Regions from separate parts of the Ensifer sp. LC384 genome, predicted to be linked through region 1. Evidence: riboswitches for the same ligand, from Rfam matches in the RefSeq annotation. Region 1 holds a riboswitch; each other region holds the start of a gene.
What was found. Region 1 has a riboswitch for cobalamin ahead of BC363_RS01870 (CbtB-domain containing protein). Riboswitches for the same ligand answer to the same signal wherever they lie in the genome.
Positions count from the first base shown of each region.

Region 2: linked by a shared signal. The riboswitch ahead of BC363_RS29535 (aromatic ring-hydroxylating dioxygenase subunit alpha) and the one ahead of BC363_RS01870 (CbtB-domain containing protein) in region 1 are both predicted to bind cobalamin.
Region 3: linked by a shared signal. The riboswitch ahead of nrdH (glutaredoxin-like protein NrdH) and the one ahead of BC363_RS01870 (CbtB-domain containing protein) in region 1 are both predicted to bind cobalamin.
Region 4: linked by a shared signal. The riboswitch ahead of BC363_RS11655 (DUF1636 domain-containing protein) and the one ahead of BC363_RS01870 (CbtB-domain containing protein) in region 1 are both predicted to bind cobalamin.

Region 1 covers NZ_MBST01000001.1:389,761-394,179, forward strand. Annotated here, with positions in the region: gene BC363_RS01850 (SDR family oxidoreductase) at 1-286, shown strand, start outside; gene BC363_RS01855 (anthrone oxygenase family protein) at 332-811, opposite strand; gene BC363_RS01860 (NAD(P)H-binding protein) at 808-1,638, opposite strand; gene BC363_RS01865 (TetR/AcrR family transcriptional regulator) at 1,742-2,434, shown strand; cobalamin riboswitch at 2,433-2,702, shown strand; gene BC363_RS01870 (CbtB-domain containing protein) at 2,745-2,921, shown strand; gene BC363_RS01875 (CbtA family protein) at 3,146-3,943, shown strand; gene BC363_RS01880 ((2Fe-2S)-binding protein) at 4,140-4,419, opposite strand, start outside.
Region 2 covers NZ_MBST01000067.1:60,069-64,487, forward strand. Annotated here, with positions in the region: gene BC363_RS29525 (GH25 family lysozyme) at 1-405, shown strand, start outside; gene BC363_RS29530 (hybrid-cluster NAD(P)-dependent oxidoreductase) at 450-1,547, opposite strand; gene BC363_RS29535 (aromatic ring-hydroxylating dioxygenase subunit alpha) at 1,549-2,793, opposite strand; cobalamin riboswitch at 2,899-3,101, opposite strand; gene BC363_RS29540 (DUF6656 family protein) at 3,418-4,017, shown strand; gene BC363_RS29545 (L-threonylcarbamoyladenylate synthase) at 4,105-4,419, shown strand, end outside.
Region 3 covers NZ_MBST01000002.1:181,545-185,963, forward strand. Annotated here, with positions in the region: gene nrdF (class 1b ribonucleoside-diphosphate reductase subunit beta) at 1-56, opposite strand, end outside; gene nrdE (class 1b ribonucleoside-diphosphate reductase subunit alpha) at 74-2,227, opposite strand; gene nrdI (class Ib ribonucleoside-diphosphate reductase assembly flavoprotein NrdI) at 2,197-2,613, opposite strand; gene nrdH (glutaredoxin-like protein NrdH) at 2,630-2,851, opposite strand; cobalamin riboswitch at 3,152-3,377, opposite strand; gene BC363_RS04055 (LysR substrate-binding domain-containing protein) at 4,045-4,419, shown strand, end outside.
Region 4 covers NZ_MBST01000011.1:100,228-104,646, forward strand. Annotated here, with positions in the region: gene BC363_RS11645 (ABC transporter substrate-binding protein) at 1-630, opposite strand, end outside; gene BC363_RS11650 (ABC transporter ATP-binding protein) at 627-1,436, opposite strand; gene BC363_RS11655 (DUF1636 domain-containing protein) at 1,459-1,872, opposite strand; cobalamin riboswitch at 1,980-2,196, opposite strand; gene aspT (aspartate-alanine antiporter) at 2,618-4,327, shown strand; gene BC363_RS11665 (bifunctional aspartate transaminase/aspartate 4-decarboxylase) at 4,382-4,419, shown strand, end outside.

The DNA of each region.
Region 1 (4,419 bases):
AGGCGAACTCGGCAGCCATGGCATTCGCGTCATCTGCCTGCGTCCGGACGCCATTCCCGAGGCGCTGGCGGTTTCGCACGCACGCGCCGTCTTTCAAGGCTTTGCGGACCGCTTCGATACGACCGTTGAGGAGATGCTCGACGGGCGGGCGAAGACCGGCACGTTGCTTGGGCGCTTCCCGAGGCTCGACGAGATCGCCGACTATGCCGCCTTCGTCGCCTCGGACCGAGCTGGCGCCATGACAGGGGCGATTGCCAATCTGACCTGCGGTTCGCTGGTCGACTGATGGAGACAGCCGGCGGATCTCAAAAAGTCCGCCGGCGCGCGGTCTTCAGCTGCGTGCAAAGCCCAGAATGAAGAGGGCCAGCGCACCGATCGAGGAAATCGTGCGCACATGGTTCCACCAGACCCAGTCGGTCAGGTAGCGCTGCTGCCAGATTTCGGTCGCCGCCTGCCCGGGCGTGGCCGCCGCCAGCGCATCGTTCATCGGTACGTTGAAGACGATGGTGACGATCAACACGCCGACGACGTAAACGATGCCGCCCGCTGCCAGCAGTAGGCTGCCCTCGCCTCCCCAAACAAAAGCAGCAACTGCCAGGACCAGCCCCAGAAGCGCCGTACCCATGAAGGCGCTGAGGAACAGCGGATTCTGGATCACCACGTTGATGGCGTTCATCGCCGCGATCCCCTGCTCCGCCGGAAGCCGCGACAACGCCTGCATGATGCAGACCGAGAAGATGAAGAACAGCCCGGCCATCAGGCCGGAGCCGATCGCGGCGGCAAACGCCAGAGCGGGGATCAGCGGGATCATGCGGCAATACTCCAGACACCTGTTGCAGCGGTCTCCCGGGCGTAGTCGGCGAAGTCGCGCGGTTTACGCCCAAGCACGCGCTCGACATCGGACGTCAGTTGCGAATTGCGTCCGTCGAGCACCGATGTGAAGAGATAGCGGATGAGTTCGACATAGTCATCAGGCAAACCATCGGCCCGCAACTGCGCGGTGAAGTCGGCAACCGGCACGGACTGGTAAGCGATCCGGCGGTTGGCAGCCGCGGCGATCTCGGCCACAGCCTGGGCAAAGGTCATCAGTCGCGGGCCGGTCAGTTCATAGATCTTGCCGATATGCCCGTCGTCCAGAAGTGCTGCAACCGCGACATCGGCAATGTCGTCGCTGCCGATGAAAGGCTCGGTGATCTCATCCGGCGGCAGGAAGACGGAACCGCTGCAAACGGCATCGGCCAAAAAATCCTCGCTGAAATTCTCGAAGAACCAGCTTGCCCGGATGATCGTCCAGTCGGCGCCGGAGGCCTGCAACTCGCGCTCAGCTGCTTCCGCCTCGTCCTCACCGCGCCCCGACAGAAGCACCAGCCGCTTGATGCCCGAGCGGACGGCAAGGCTCGAGAATTTGCGAATGACGTCGACGGCGCCCGGCACCGCCAGATCCGGCTGATAGCAGACGTAGATGCGCTCGACATTTTCGAGCACGGGCGCCCAGGTCGCCTCATCCGTCCAGTCGAAGGAAGGCGACGCCGAACGGGCGCCGATGCGCACGGCAACACCGCGCTCCTGAAGGCGGGCAGCGATCCGCCGCCCCGTCTTGCCCGTACCGCCCAAAACCAGTGTGAGTTTGTCAGTCATCACTTCCTCCTGAGGTTAATTCACAAATATGAGCAACTCTCACATTTGCAAATGTGATAAATCCTCGTATTTTAGGAGTCAAGTCAAAATGTGAGCATCACTCATGATTCTAGAGATAAGCCCAGCTGCGGTTCCCGCTGACGACGTGACCGCGCTGCGCCGGACGCCGAGCCAGAAACGCAGCCGCGAGCGCGTCGAGCAAATCCTTGCCTGCGCTACGGCGATCATTCAGGAGAAGGGCAGCGACGCCATGCGCATGAGCGAAGTTGCTGAAAAGGCTGGAATTTCGATCGGCTCTCTCTACCAGTACTTCCCCGACAAGGCGGCGATCGTGCGCACGCTGGCCGAGCGTTACAATGCAGTCTGCCGCGAGTGCATCGAAGCCGAGCTTGCCAAGGTGACGTCGATCGCAGAACTTCGTGACGCCTTCTCTGTGCTGTTCGACATCTATTACGATATGTTCCTGGCCGAGCCTGTGATGCGCGACATCTGGTCGGCGATGCAGGCCGACAAGGCGCTGCGCGAGATCGACCTTTCGCAAAGCCGCGCCGGCGGCCGGCTGCTTGCTGACGTCTGGGCGCGGTTTGCGCCCGACACGCCGCGTGAAACGATCGACAGCGCTGCCTTTTTGATCATGCATCTGGGCGATTGCACGATGCGGCTTGCGGTCTCCGTCGACCGGGCAGAGGGCGACCAGATCGTCGAAGCCTATAAACGCATGATCCTTCGGGATTTTGTCGCGGATGGGCCGGGCCGCGGCGCAAGTCCAATTGACATCTCCGGGGTGCGATCCTAATCATCATGGATCGATTGGTTCTCGCAACGCGAACGCGTTTCGGGAGTAAACGGGAACGTGACGGATGGACCCATGCTGGGCATTCAAATCACGGCCGACCCCGCGACTGTAGAGCGACGTGAATGCGCCGTTCCGGAGCGATCCGGAAAAAGCCACTGGAGACGAGACCGCGAGAGGGCGGCCCTTGATCTGGGAAGGCGAGGCAAATCCAGGGTGATCTCACCCGACGTCCTGAGCCAGGAAACCTGCCAGTCGATACGGGCATAGGGCCCAAACCGGGAAATATCCCGATGCCATCACGGAGGTTGTCATGGCTACATCTACAGTTTCGAGCATTCCGCTCTCCCTCAGCGATCGTCTGACCGCAGGTATCATCGCGCTCCTCATCGGCGGCTTCCTCGTCTTCGGCGCCGGCCTGGCGAACTCGGCCGTGCTGCACGATACCGCGCACGACACCCGCCACTCCTATGGCTTCCCCTGCCACTAAGCGATGTTCAGGGACGCGACATGCGTTCCGCATCGACATAGCTGCGGACAAAAACGCTTCCGGCTGCTGCATAATTCCTTCAATCGGAATCGCAGCGCCGGACGCGTTTATCTGCGTCTGATGCAGATTGAAGGTCTGCCGGGCAGAGCCGTTCGCATATTTGCCAAGGGGACACGGCGCTGCCTGCCAAGTGCATGGCGCGCCGCTATCGAGGGATATCGAAAATGATTGTCAGAACGCTTCTGGCCGCGATCGTGGCTGGATTGATTGCCGGTGTCTTCATGACCGGCGCCCAGGAACTGCGCGTCGTGCCGCTGATCCTGCATGCGGAAGAATTCGAAGGTGAGGCACCGGCCGCCGGTGAGCAGCCCGCCGCCGCACAGCCGGGAACGGCCGAGCCGGCAGCTGCCGGCCACGACCAGCATTCGTCGCTGAAGGCGGTTTCGCCGCTTGGTGCGCTGCTCGACGCATTGTCGCCGATCACGCCCGCCTACGCCCATGAGGGCGAACACGAGGAAGGCGGCATCATGTTCGGCATGAGCCGCTTCTCCGGCACGCTGATCGCCAATCTGGTGACCGGCTCCGGCTTCGCGCTGCTGCTCGCCGGCGTCAGCCTCGTCATCGGTTACCCGATCACGCTCAGGAACGGCGCACTCTGGGGCGCCTGCGGCTGGCTAGCCGTACACATGCTGCCGGCAATCGGCCTGCCGCCGGAACTGCCGGGCTTCCCGGCCGCCGAACTAGGAGACCGTCAGGTCTGGTGGGGTGCGACCGTGCTGCTGTCGGCAGCCGGCCTCTATCTGCTGGTGCTGCGGCAAGAGATCGTCGCCAAGATCATCGGCCTCGTGCTGGTCGCGGCACCGCATGTCTATGGCGCGCCGCAACCGTCGGACATCTCCAGCAATGTGCCGGCCGTGCTCGGCGCCGAATTCGCCGTGGCGGCCCTTGCCACCACGCTTGCCTTCTGGATCGTTCTCGGCGTCGTGTCGGGCTTCATCAACGATCGTTTCGCCAAGGCGTAACAGACAAGCCCTGCCGGCCAAAGGTTGGCAGGACCTACAGCGCCGCGCGTCTATTTAGACGCGCAAAGGTCGCTGTAACACTTTGAGTTGCGCATAATTTTGTCCTTAAATCGATTCCGATTTAAGGAATTATGCAGTAGCGTCGAGAACAGAGCCCCTGATATCATCGATGTCAGGGGCTCTGTCGTTGAACGCCTCAGCGGAGCTGCGATGCCAGCAGATGCGCTTGCAATCGCGCGCGGCGGTCGTCCGGCGCCAGCAGCACGCAACTGTCGCAGAAGCTGCCGCCTTCGGTTCGATAATAGAGACAACAGCCGCCGCGCAGGCGATAGATGCGCGACAGCGCTCGATGGGCGGCACTCTCGCCGATCTCGACCGCGATGTTCTCGTAACAGAGCTTGTCGGAAAACAGCGGCGTGCCTTCACGCTTGACGATCGCCAGCGCCCTGGACATCGCGGTCACCTCGTCGCCGAGC
Region 2 (4,419 bases), on a different contig from region 1:
ATCCGTCAGGTTTTCCCGATGGGCAACTGGAACAGCTATGCGCTGTGGCAGTTCTCGTCGGGGATCAATTGCGGCAAACGCCGCTGTCCCTACCGCGTGCCCGGCACGCTCGACGACATCGACGTCAATGTCGCGGCGATGAACAGGACCGCGTTGCGATCGATCTGGGCCGGTGGGACGTTGCTGCCCGAAAAGCCAATGCCGTTGATTTTCGTAGCCATGGCCGATGAGGGGGCCGGCACATCCAGCGCTGCCGAGGCAGCGGCTACAATCGAAAGCCAACCCTTGCTCGTCAGCCGTGCCCAAGCTGTGAGCGCAGCCGGTGAAGGCGTCGACATGATGGCGACCGGATCGATCGATTTCGGCCGACACGACCGCGCGGTGCGGCTGGCGGCCAGCCGCTGATGGGCCGGCCGCGGGGAATACGCCCCCCGCGACCGTCACCACTGTCAGGCTTCGATCTGCACGTCTCCGAGCGGCCGGGAGCAGCAGGCAAGGATGTAGCCCTCGTCGATTTCGTCGTCGAGAATGCCGCCATTGTGGTTCATCTCGACCTCGCCGGCGACCTTCATCACCCGGCAGGTTCCGCAGATGCCGCCTTCGCAGGCCGCACCGATCCTGACGCCATTGGCCCGCGCCGCCTGCAGGATGGTCTGGCCGGGCCTGGCCTCGATCTCCTTGCCGCTCATGGTGAAGACCACCTTGGCACCTTGCGCGTCGGCGTCGGCTGCCGCCCCTGCCCTGACTGCGATCTCCTCGGCTGCCGGTGCTGCGGCCGGCTGGAAGCTTTCCTCGTGGTAGCGGCTCATGTCGAAGCCGGCCGCCTTCAAGAGCTCGCGCACGCCGCGCATGAACGGTTCCGGACCGCAGCAGAAAACCGTACGCTCCATGAAATCGGGCGCAAGCAGCGGCAGCTTGGCGCCGTCGATGCGACCGCGCAGCCCGTGCCATCCGTGCCGGGCCTCATGCCCCTCGACCACAAATCCGAGGTTCAGGCCGGACATCTGGCGCGCCAGCACTTCGAGCTCCGAGCGAAACAGAAGATCGTCCGGCCGTCGGGCGCAGGAAATGAAGGTGACGTCGGTCTCGGGAATGCAGTCCGCCATCCACCGCGTCATCGACATCATCGGCGTGACGCCGGAACCCGCCGATATGAAGAGATATTTTTCGCCGGGATGCCGCACGAAGCTGAAATCGCCGAGCGGGCCGAAGGCTTTCAGCCGCATGCCGGGCTTCAGATGATCAAACATCCAGCGCGTGCCGATGCTGTCAGCCTGTGCCTTGACGGTGACAGCGATCGACAGCGGCCGGGAGGGCGTCGACGACAGGGTGTAGGTCCGCATCACCGGATCGTCGCCAGCGACCGGTAGTTCGAGCGTGACGAACTGCCCGGGCAGATAGCGGAACCAGGCCGGCTTCTCGGGCCGGAAGGTAAAGGTCATCACATCGGCGGTCTCGACGACCGCCGATGTGCATTCGAGCATATGCTGCCTGTCGATCCAGACATGAAGCTCATCGAAGTGATGAAACGAGGATGCCATCTGCATGTCAGGCGACCCGGAAGAGCGGTGCAGCGGCGCCCTGCAGGCGCTGTTCCATGAACTTGCAGTACCACTCGACGAACTGCATCACGCCGCCTTCGTGATCGGGCGAATAGGGGCCGGGCTGGTAGGCCGGAGAACGGATGCCGAAGGCGTTCTCCTCGACGATCTGCCGGTCCTGGTCGTTGGTCTCGGTCCAGACATGCGTCAGTTCCTCGAGATTGTAGTCGACACCTTCGACGGCGTCCTTGTTGACCAGCCACTTCGTCGTCACCTGCGTCAGCTCGGGCCCGAGCGGCAGGACGCGGAAGGTAATGGCATGGTCGGCCAGCACATGGTTCCAGGTCGACGGATAATGGAAGAGCAGGAGCGTGCCGATATGCTTCTGGCTGACGTCTGCAGACAGCTGCCGCCGCACGGCGCGGGCACCGGACAGGGTGTAGCTCTCGGCATCATCGATCAAGGGCATGCGCGCCGAGCGGAACTGGCCGGTATCCGACATGCGGAACTCGCTCGGCAGACCGGCCGCTTCGCACTTCGCCCAGTGCGCGGCAATGACCGGATCATCCTTGGCGCCCTGCACACCGGTCGCCGTCGGCGCTTCAGGATAGGTGCGGCAGAGTTCGGGATGATTTGCGGCGCAATGGTAGCACTCGCGGTTGTTTTCCCAGACGAGCTTCCAGTTGCCCTTCTCGATGATCGTGCTTTCGAAGGCGACCTTGGTTTCGCCGAGACGATGCGGGGCGAGATAGGGCGCGACCATGTCGCGGAACGGGGCGAAATCCATCGGCTGTTCGGACAGATTGATGAAGATGTAGCCGCCGACCGTCTCGCAGTGGATCGGCTTCAGGCCGTGGGCGGCCTTGTCGAAATCCTCACCCATCTGACGGGCGAAGAGCAGCGTACCATCAAGCTCGTAGGTCCACTGGTGATAGGGACAGACGAGCTTGGCCGAGGAGCCCTTGTGCTGCGAGCAGACGCGAGAGCCGCGATGGCGGCAGGAGTTGTGCAAAGCGCGGATCGTACCCTGCCGGTCACGGACGATAACGACGGGATAGTCGCCGACCTGGACGGTGAAATAGTTGCCGGCGCGTGGGATCTCGCAGTCATGGCCGATGAACAGCCAGTCCTTGTACCAGATGCTTTCGAGATCCTGCCTGTAGTAGTCGGGGTCTATGTAGAAGGCCCGGTCGAGGCTGTAGCCGTCGCGTCGACCCTTCAGCTTGCGGAGCATATCGCCCTTGATGTCCATGTCCTGTCCTCGTTCGCCTTGTTTCGGAGAGGCAGGACTGGAACCCGCGCAGGCGCATTGCCTGTGCGATCACGGCTCCGATCCGGCTGCCCGCCGCAACCCGTTACGGTCTATTCGCGTCAAGGCTGGTTTCCGGGCTCAGGAGCCGTCCGCAAGGACCAGCCCGGCGCCTTCCCGGACGATACCGTCCAGTGGCTTTGTGCCGAGGCTTTCGCTCCACCACCGTTGCGGGGGCAGCGCCGGGATTTGACCGGCTTCCCAATTCTCCGCCCTCCCTAAAAGGCGGCACCTTGAGTAGGGATATCTAATCGCGGAGCCCGCCGTCGCAACTGCCGATTAACGACATCCGATTCCAGAAAGACGACACCGCCCATCGAGTGTCCGAAACGCCTCATGCTTGATCATTTTTCATTGTAAACAATGGGATAGATCAAGGATTGGGCAATTGTCGCTTTTTCCGGCAAGGCTTGCGTGAAAGCGCGTGACCTTCGCCAGTTTGCGACATGCCTTCTCGTTTCGCTGAGGCGGATCCCCGCACGTGCGTGAAATCTTCCATTAACCATAATGCATTAGCGTCGCCTGACGGAGAAACCGGCCGAACCGGCAAACAGCGCATTGAAGTTCATGGCAAAGCTCAAATACTACGACGCCGCAGCCGAGAAGCTGCCCACGATCGCTCCGAAAGTGGCGGCCCATACGGAATTCCTGCGCACCGGCCGGATCGATCGACGCCAATGGTCGCAGCGCGAACGGCGTTATCTGAGCTATGACGAGGTTGCCGAGCGCACCGGCCACAAGCTGACGACCGCTGGCGAAACGACGCACAAGCGGATCAACGGCTTCCATACCTCGATCCAGTTTCCGAAGATGATCTTCCACCGCACGCTCGCCGGCCGGCCGCATCTGGGATATTGCCACGTGACGGCGGCCAGGACGCATCTCGCCCAATCCAAGGACGTCACCTGGTCGTTCTATTTTGCCAACTTCTTCTGCGACCTCGGCGACGAAAAACACTTCTTCGAACGCATCCAGACCGGCTATTCCCGGATGTATTTCGCCGTCGCCATTGAACCCGATGCGCAGGAGGGTCAGATGACCATCAATCGCAGCGTCCGCGACAACGGGTTGATCTTTCGCACCGACGACCCGAAGGTTGCGCTCAAGAATGTCCTGATGCTTGGCGCACGCGACGAGGCACTGAGGCGCATCATCCGCAGTCTTTGAACAGCCGACCCGCATCCCTTGAAGAAAATCGTTCTGTTTTCGACGTGGCTCCTTTAAGGAAGCCTCGGAAAGGGAAACGGAAGCGACATGGCCGAAATCATCGATACACGGACCGAGCCGGAACGGGCGATCGAGCGTGCCTGCACCGTGCTTGCCGAAGGCCAGCCCGTCGCTATCCCCACCGAGACGGTCTACGGCCTGGCAGCGGATGCCACCAATCCGGATGCGATCAGCCGCATCTATGAAATGAAAGGGCGTCCGCGCTTCAACCCGCTGATATCGCACGTGTCCGATATTGCGATGGCCGAAGCCCATGTGACATTCGACCCATTGTCCCGGCGCCTGGCCGAAGCCTTCTGGCCTGGACCGCTGACATTGATCCTGCCCCAGCGCGCTGCAAGC
Region 3 (4,419 bases), on a different contig from region 1:
ATGGCACGGACCAGGCCCGGGCGTTTGGCGGCTTTCGCCTTGAGTTGAACGTTCATTATCGTTTTCCCGGATGTCAGAGCGTGCACGAGACGCAGCCCTGCACCTCGGTGCCGGAGAGCGCCATCTGGCGGAGGCGGACGTAGTAGATGGTCTTGATGCCCTTTTTCCACGCGTTGATCTGCGCGCGGTTGATGTCGCGGGTCGTGGCCGTATTGCGGAAGAACAGGGTCAGCGACAGGCCCTGGTCGACGTGCTGGGTCGCGGCGGCATAGGTGTCGATGATCTTGTCAGGGCCGATCTCGTAGGCGTCCTGGTAATATTCGAGGTTGTCGTTGGTGAGATAAGGGGCCGGGTAATAGACGCGGCCGATCTTGCCTTCCTTGCGGATCTCGATCTTCGAGACGATCGGATGGATCGAGGATGTCGAGTGGTTGATGTAGGAGATCGAGCCGGTCGGCGGCACGGCCTGAAGGTTCTGATTATAGAGGCCCGAGGTCGTCACGGCCTGCTTGAGTTCCAGCCAGTCCTCCTGCGTCGGAATGTGGACACCGGCGGTTTCAAACAGTTCGCGCACCCGCTCGGTTGCCGGCTTCCATTCCTGTTCGGTGTACTTGTCGAAATATTCGCCAGAAGCATATTTCGAGTTTTCAAAGCCCTTGAAGCTCTCGCCGCGTTCGATCGCGATGCGGTTCGAAGCGCGCAGCGCGTGGTAGGTCACAGTGTAGAAGTAGATATTGGTGAAATCGATGCCTTCTTCCGAGCCGTAGAAGATACGTTCCCGGGCGAGATAGCCATGCAGGTTCATCTGGCCGAGGCCGATCGCGTGGCTGTCGTCATTGCCCTTCTCGATAGAGGGGACCGCGGCGATGTGGCTCATGTCGGACACCGCCGTCAGCGCGCGGATCGAGGTCTCGATCGTCTTGCCGAAATCGGCGCTGTCCATCGCCGCGGCGATGTTCAGCGAGCCGAGGTTGCAGGAAATGTCCTTGCCTATGTGCTTGTAGGACAGGTCGTCGTTGTAGGTGCTGGCTTCGCTGACCTGCAGGATTTCCGAGCACAGGTTGCTCATGGTGATGCGGCCGGCGATCGGGTTGGCGCGGTTCACCGTGTCTTCGAACATGATGTAGGGATAGCCCGACTCGAACTGGATCTCGGCCAGCACCTGGAAGAACTCGCGTGCCCTGATCTTCCTCTTGCGGATGCGGCTGTCGGCGACCATTTCCCGGTATTTTTCGGTGACCGAGATGTCGGTGAAGGCAACGCCATAGACGCGCTCCACGTCATAGGGCGAGAACAGGTACATATCCCCGTTGTTCCTGGCGAGTTCGAAGGTGATATCGGGAACGACGACGCCGAGCGACAGCGTCTTGATGCGGATCTTTTCGTCGGCATTCTCCCGCTTGGTGTCGAGGAAGCGCATGATGTCGGGGTGGTGGGCGTTGAGGTAGACGGCACCCGCTCCCTGGCGGGCGCCGAGCTGGTTGGCATAGGAGAAACTATCCTCCAGCAGCTTCATCACTGGAATGATGCCCGACGACTGGTTCTCGATCTGCTTGATCGGCGCACCCGCCTCGCGGATGTTGGTGAGCGACAGCGCCACGCCGCCGCCGCGCTTCGACAGCTGCAGCGCCGAATTGATGCCGCGCGCGATCGACTCCATGTTGTCCTCGACCCTCAGCAGAAAGCAGGAGACGAGCTCGCCGCGCTGCTTCTTGCCGGCATTGAGGAAGGTCGGGGTCGCCGGCTGGAAGCGGCCGGAAATGATCTCGTCGACCATGTCGCGCGCTAAGGCCTCGTCGCCACGCGCCAGCGTCAGCGCCACCATGCAGATGCGGTCTTCGTAGCGCTCGAGATAGCGCTTTCCGTCGAAGGTCTTCAGCGTGTAGCTGGTGTAATATTTGAAGGCGCCGAGGAAGGTCGGGAAACGGAACTTCCTGGCATAGGCGTGATCGAACAGGTCGCGCACGAAGTTGAACGAATACTGATCGAGAACCTCCTGCTCGTAGTAGCCTTCGACCACGAGGTAGTCGAGTTTTTCGCGCAGGTTATGGAAGAACACGGTGTTCTGGTTGACGTGCTGCAGGAAGTACTGCTTTGCCGCCAGCCGGTCCTTGTCGAGCTGTATCCTGCCGTCCTCGTCGTAGAGGTTCAGCATCGCGTTCAGCGCGTGGTAATCGAGCGCCGCTTCCGTCGCCTTCAAGGGGCGTTCGAGTGTTGAGACGTCCAAAATCGTTCCATCCCGTTTTTGACATTGGCGACGTCCTCATCGGTGCCCAAGAGTTCGAACCGGTAGAGATAGGGCACCTGGCACTTGGCCGCGATCACGTCGCCGGCGATCCCGTAGGTCGCGCCGAAATTGCAGTTGCCCGCGGCAATCACGCCGCGGATGTGGGAGCGATTGTCCGCATCGTTGAGGAAGCGGATCACCTGTTTGGGCACGGCCCCCCTGCCGTCGTCGCCGCAATAGGTCGGCACGACGAGCACATAGGATTCCCTGACGTCGAGCGGCGCATTGGCCGTGCTGACGGGAATGCGTCTGGCACGCAGGCCAAGCTTGCCGACGAAGCGATGGGTGTTTTCCGAACGGCTGGAAAAATAGACGATCAGCCCCATCGCGACGCGCCTCGCTTTAGGAAAGCGTGCTGATCTTGTCGGGGCGGAAGCCGGCCCAATGGTCCGGACCGGCGACGACGACGGGAAGCTGCATGTAGCCAAGGCCCTTGACCGTCTCGAGCGCGTCCTCATCGATCGAGATGTCGATCACCTCGTAGTTGACGCCCTGACGGTCAAGCGCGCGATAGGTTGCGGTGCACTGGACGCAGGCGGGCTTGCTGTAGACGGTGACGTTCATTTCTTCCTCGTTTGGTCGGCTGGAGCTGGGCATGAAAAGGCATGCGGATACGCAGAAGCGATCCGGCGAAATGCTGGGGCTGGCATGATTGCGGCCTGCTCGGATCGAAACGAGCAGCGCAGTTCTTTGTCAGATGCGCGGGTTCCCGCGCCTCTTCATTGGCGAATGACAGGAATTCGATGACGCGGACATGACGTCACCCCGAAGTTGAAGACGGCGCTTCCGGGGAGACGTCGAGACAATCAGGCAGGGTTCATCCTGCCTCAATTACACCTCTGACCCCTCCGGACACCCCGCCCGTGGACGTTTATCGATCGAGGCAGGTCTCCTGGCTCACGGGTCGGTGCTTCTGTCCTGGCCTTCCCGAAGCTTCATGCTTCAGTGGCCGAATGCTGGACAGTCGCTCGCCGTTTACAGTTGCGGGGGCAGCCACGGCTTAGCCAAGCGAGATCGCTACGACGCACCGTATTCCCATCTTCGCTCCCAATCCTTGCGAATCGGAAGAACCTCGAACACTAGATATAGTATATGTTGTGAAAATCGCGTCAATAGGTTCGATGCCGCAGCAGTCCGTCAGCGTGGACAATATTTTCTCGGGTGTGGATAACGGCGAGTAAACGACGGCGCCCGCACCAGATCGACATGCAGCCAGGCGGCCGGCCGCGCCGTCGGTATGTTGTCGCCGATTGGGCCGAAATAGGTTGCAGGCATAATCGTCTTCGACAGTGCCGCCGCAAAAGCGGCAAGATCAATCGCACAAGGAAGTGCTTATGTCTGTATTTTGCTTCTCCCGTAAGCCTGCGAGGCTTGAGGCGGCGGGATGCGGCGCGACGTCGTGATCTGGTCCGCGAGACGAGGACGCGCTGCCCGGATCAGAACCCGGTGCGCGCTGCCAGGGAACGGCAATGTCGCCGGCACGTGCCCGGATACCCTCATTGTCGCGCGTGAGACCGATATCTCTCAGCTGGAACTCGCTGAATGCATCGATGGTTGTCGTGGCGTCGGCAGCATTCCTGGCCGCGCTCAGGACATGGCGGATGATCAATCGCAGTGCGCTAAGCATTGCTAACCCCTTCATTTCTGCGGTGATTTGTTCGCGAGAAAATTGAAGATTTTGATGGTTTCGCGCAAAGCGATTTCTCGCATGCTGCCATAAAGAATGCTTATCTCAGCGCATGAGCAAGATTCCCCCCATGAGTGCGGTGCGCGCCTTTGAGGCCGCAGCCAGGCACCTGAGTTTCACCCGCGCGGCGCAGGAGCTCGGCATGACGCAAGCCGCCGTCAGCTACCAGATCCGCCTGCTGGAGGATCGCACCGGCACGCCGCTCTTTGTCCGTCTGCCGCGGGAAGTGCGGTTGACGGCTGCCGGACGGCAGCTTGCGCCGAAGGTGACCGAGGCGCTCGACCTGTTGGGTACGGCCTTCTCCGAGATTGCCGACAAGACCGAACATCACCTGCACATCTCGGTGCTTCCGACCGTCGTCTCAAGTTGGCTTGGTTCCAGGCTCGCCTCGTTTCAGACAGCCCATCCAAACATCAGCATTCGCGTGCACATGTCCACGGAGCTG
Region 4 (4,419 bases), on a different contig from region 1:
TGTAAACGGCTTCTCCTCACCGGAATCATAGACGAAGACGCGCGTCGGACGCTCGATGACACCAATGCCGGTGACGATCCTGTCGAGATCGGCGCGATAGCCGTCGACAAGCGCCTGGGCCCGATCCTCGACACCGAAGATGCGGCCGAGATTGAGGAGATCGACGAACATGTCGTCCATCGTCGGCTTGCCCTTGGCCATGACGTGGATGCAGGATTCGGTCAGCTCATAGACGTTGATCTTGAAGGGTTCGAGCGTTTCCGGCGTCACCTCGCCGCCGACCTTCATGCCGTAGTTCCAGCCGGCAAAGTAGAAATCGGCGTCGGCATTGAGCAGCACCTCCTTGGTCGGGTATTTCTCCGAAAGCTCCGGCAGGGCCTTGACGCCTTCGCGCAGCTTTTCGTCCAGCGTCTTCCAGCCGGAAACGCCGGTATAGCCGACCATGCGATCCTGCAGCTTCAGGGCCAGCATCATTTCGGTGAGATTGACGTCGTTGGAGACGGCCCGCTTGGGGGCGGCATCGAAGGTCACCTCGCGGTTGCAGCTCTTGACGGTGACGGGAAAGGCAAGCGCCGGCGTCGCGGCAAGCGTCAGGAGCAGAAGGGCGGAGCTGGCGAATAAGGTCTTCATGATGACATCGATCCCTGTCGAGCGAGTGAAAAGGAAAAGCGCGCGCCGCTGGTAACGGCGTTGCTGTGGGCAGTGGCAGTAACGCCGAAGGCGGCGGAAAGCGCCTGCGGGTTGAGCACGTCTTCGGGCGGGCCGAAGGCCGTCATGCGGCCCTCCGTCAGGATCGCCACGTCGGTGGCAAATTCGGCGGCCAGGTTGATGTCGTGCAGCGTGGTGACGATCGTCAGCTGCAGCGTCTGCAACAGGTCGAGAATTTCGAGCTGGTGGCGGATGTCGAGATGGTTGGTCGGCTCGTCCAGGATGATGATGCGCGGCTGCTGGGCGAGCGCCCGGGCGATCAGCACCCGCTGCTTCTCGCCGCCCGAAAGCGTGGAGAATTGCCGTCCGGCAAGGTGGGTGAGATCGAGATGCTCGAGCGCATGTGCCACCGTCTCGCGATCCTTCGCTGTCCAACCGCTCATGCCTTCACGCCGGGGAATGCGCCCCATCATCACCACGTCGCGCACGCTGAAGGGAAAATCGCTCGGCATCTCCTGCAGCACGACGGCAATGATCTTGGCCGCCTCGCGCGCCGTCATCGCCCAGATGTCGACGCCATCGACCTCGATCGTGCCCGCTATCGGCTGGGCCGAGCGATAGAGGCAGCGCAGCAGCGACGTCTTGCCGGCACCGTTCGGGCCGAGGATGGCAAGGCGGCTGCCGGGCGCAATGGCAAAGTCGACCTCGCGGACCAGCCGCAGCTCCGGGCGCGGGCCCCAATCCAAGGCGCGGACCCGAAGGCCGGCCCCTGTCGCGGCGCAGCTCATCGGTTCATCCCTCTCCGCGCCATCATTGGAAATGCCCGCCGATGTCTTCGGAGACCAGCAGCGCTGCCGGAATGCGCGCCAGCGTCTTGCCGTTGAGCCCGCGCGGCCGCTCGGCCGCCCGCGTCATGCCGTCGCCTCGCCCGGCATAGGTCGTGGCGAAGGAAACGAGATCGTCGATATCCTCCTCGGGCGCGATATCGCCGAAAAGGTAGGTCGCCTTTCCCGTTGCCTGGAAGGCGATGGTGCAAGGCCTTGTGCAGGCGGCCATGCAGACCGTTCCAGCGATGGAAAAATCCTGGTCGAGCGGCTCGCCGAGCGCCGCAATGCTGCGGTTCAGCCGCTGGATCAGATCCGCGCCCGGCCGGCAGGGGCCGCCGGTGAAACGGCAATCGGTGCAGACCGTTATCTTGTGCTGTCGGGATGCCGGATTGGCCATATCTCTTCTCCGCCGGATTGGTCCGGAGAGAATGTGGCAAAGCGGTCTGATGACGGATGGCCGTCGCGCAAAAACCAGTTCTTTTCCATCGGAACACCCCGTCCGTTGTGGTTGATCGGTTCGATGGCAGGTCTCCTGGCTCGCGGGTCGCCGCGCATCCACGTCTTCCCGGCTGATCGCCAGTGACATGGTGTGAATGCGCTTTCCGCTCACAGTTGCGGGGGCAGCCACGGTTTCGGCCCCATTCGGGTCGTCCGTTCCGTGTTCCCTTTTCAGCCGCTTCCGCATTGTCGCGGTCGCAGCACCATCAAAGCCTTCGTCGCACACTTCGGCGGAGGTGACAACCGCCGGAACGGATCGGCCAAGGCATATCAACATGCGGCATATCTTCATGTGCATTTAGTTATGTAATATCATAACATAACGCAAGCCGAAAATGAGCTTGCCGAGCACCGACCTTTAGGAGCCCATCATAGTGCACCGAAGAACCACGGAAGCCTGCGGCCGGTTTCCAATGACCGCAAGCGACAGCCCGTAACGTCATCCGTTACTGTTACGTACTTGAAGACAAGCACAATCAGTGATGTGCTTTCAAAATAAGTGATTGCGTCCTTCAGTAAGGCAATCCACGCCGGCATTGTCTCCATTTCGCTCGTCGACGACAGCAGTTCTCGCGCGACGCAGTATCCAACCTGTCCGTGTAAATCCCGGATGCGAGTAGTGGTAACCAAGCTTTCTGAAAGGGATGACGGTGAACCCAATAGATTTTTTCGTTGAGACGCTTCGAAACTATCCTCCCGTGGCCGTCTTTCTTGCCCTCGGCATTGGTTTCCTGATCGGTCCGATCAAGGTCGCCGGGTTCAACCTTGGAAATGTCACCGCCACGCTTCTGGCGGGTGTCGTCATCGGGCAATTGGGGATCCAGGTTTCCGGCGACCTGAAGTCGACGCTGTTCCTTCTGTTCCTGTTTGCCGTCGGCTACGGCGTCGGCCCCCAATTCGTTCGCGGCCTGAGCACGGACGGCCCCAAGCAGATCCTCTTCGCCCTATCGGTATTGGTGCTGTGCCTGATCGTCCCGTATCTGTGCGCGCTCATCGCCGGGCTGCCGCTCGGCTATGGCGCCGGCATGTATGCAGGCTCTCAGACGATTTCGGCGGCCATCGGCGTTGCCAGCGATCAGATCAACGCGATGGGCTTAAGCGCCGAACAAGCCAAGACCTACACCGATCAGATCCCGATTGCCTATGCGGTGACCTATATCTGGGGCACCATCGGCTCGGCGATCATCCTGGCGCAGCTCGGCCCCAAGCTTCTCGGCATCGATCTTCCTGCCGCCTGCAAGGAATATGAGGCGAAGCTCGGCGGCGGATCCGAGAGCGGCGAACCCGGGATCACGCGCGCCTACCACGATTTCAGCCTCAGGGCCTATCGCGTCGACGAGGCGAGCGGGCTCACCGGAACGCCGGTCAAGAACCTGCTTCCCGGCATCCGCGTCTTCGTCGAACGGTTGCGGCGCGGCGGCCAGATCATCGAAGCGGACGGCAACACCGTGCTGCAGCCCGGCGACGTTGTCGCCTTTTCCGGCAGACGCGCCCTGCTCGTCGAGAACCTGGATACCAAGCTGCTTGAGGTCGAGGACAAGGAACTGCTGAACGCCGAAGCCGAGGTCGTGGACGTCTACGTGACCAGCAAGGCGCTCGCCGGCAGGACGCTCGCCGACGTCAGCACCGAAGATTGGGCGCGCGGCGTCTATGCCCGCAAGATCATGCGCTCGCTGGTCGAGATCCCGGTCCTGCCCGGCACGACCGTCGAACGCGGCGATATCGTCACCCTCGGCGGCGCCAGGAGACACGTCGAAGCCGCGATCAAGGCACTCGGCTTTGCCGATCGCCCGGTCGAAACGACCGACATTGCCTTCCTCGGCTGGGGGCTTTTCATCGGCGCCATGATCGGCGCCCTGACGCTGACGATCGGCGGCATACCGATCGGCATGTCCACCTCGGGCGGCGCGCTTCTCGCCGGCCTTGTGCTCGGATGGCTTCGCACCACCTACCCTGCCTTCGGCCGAATCCCGTCTCCGGCGCTCTGGCTGTTGAACACTCTGGGCTTGAACATCTTCATTGCCGTCGTGGGCATCGGCGCCGGCCCGGGCTTTGTCGCGGGACTGCAGGAGGTCGGCATTTCCCTGCTCCTGTGGGGCATCGTGTCGACGTCCGTGCCGATGATCGCTTCGGTCCTAATCGGCCACTACGTCTTCCGCTTTCATCCCGCGATCCTGTTTGGCGCCTGCGCCGGAGTGCGCACGACAACGGCGGCACTGGGCATGATTCAGGAAGCGGCCAAGAGCAAGGTTCCGGCGCTGGGATACGGCATGCCCTATGCCATCGGCAATACACTTTTGACCATTTTCGGTCTCGTCATCGTCATCCTGCTGGCACCCTCCGGCGGGCCGTAAACTAAGAGCATCGTTCCGAGAAACAGGGAACATCCTTTATTGGGAGTGTGGTTCATGTTGGACAGAAAATTCTACGACAGTATCTCCGATCT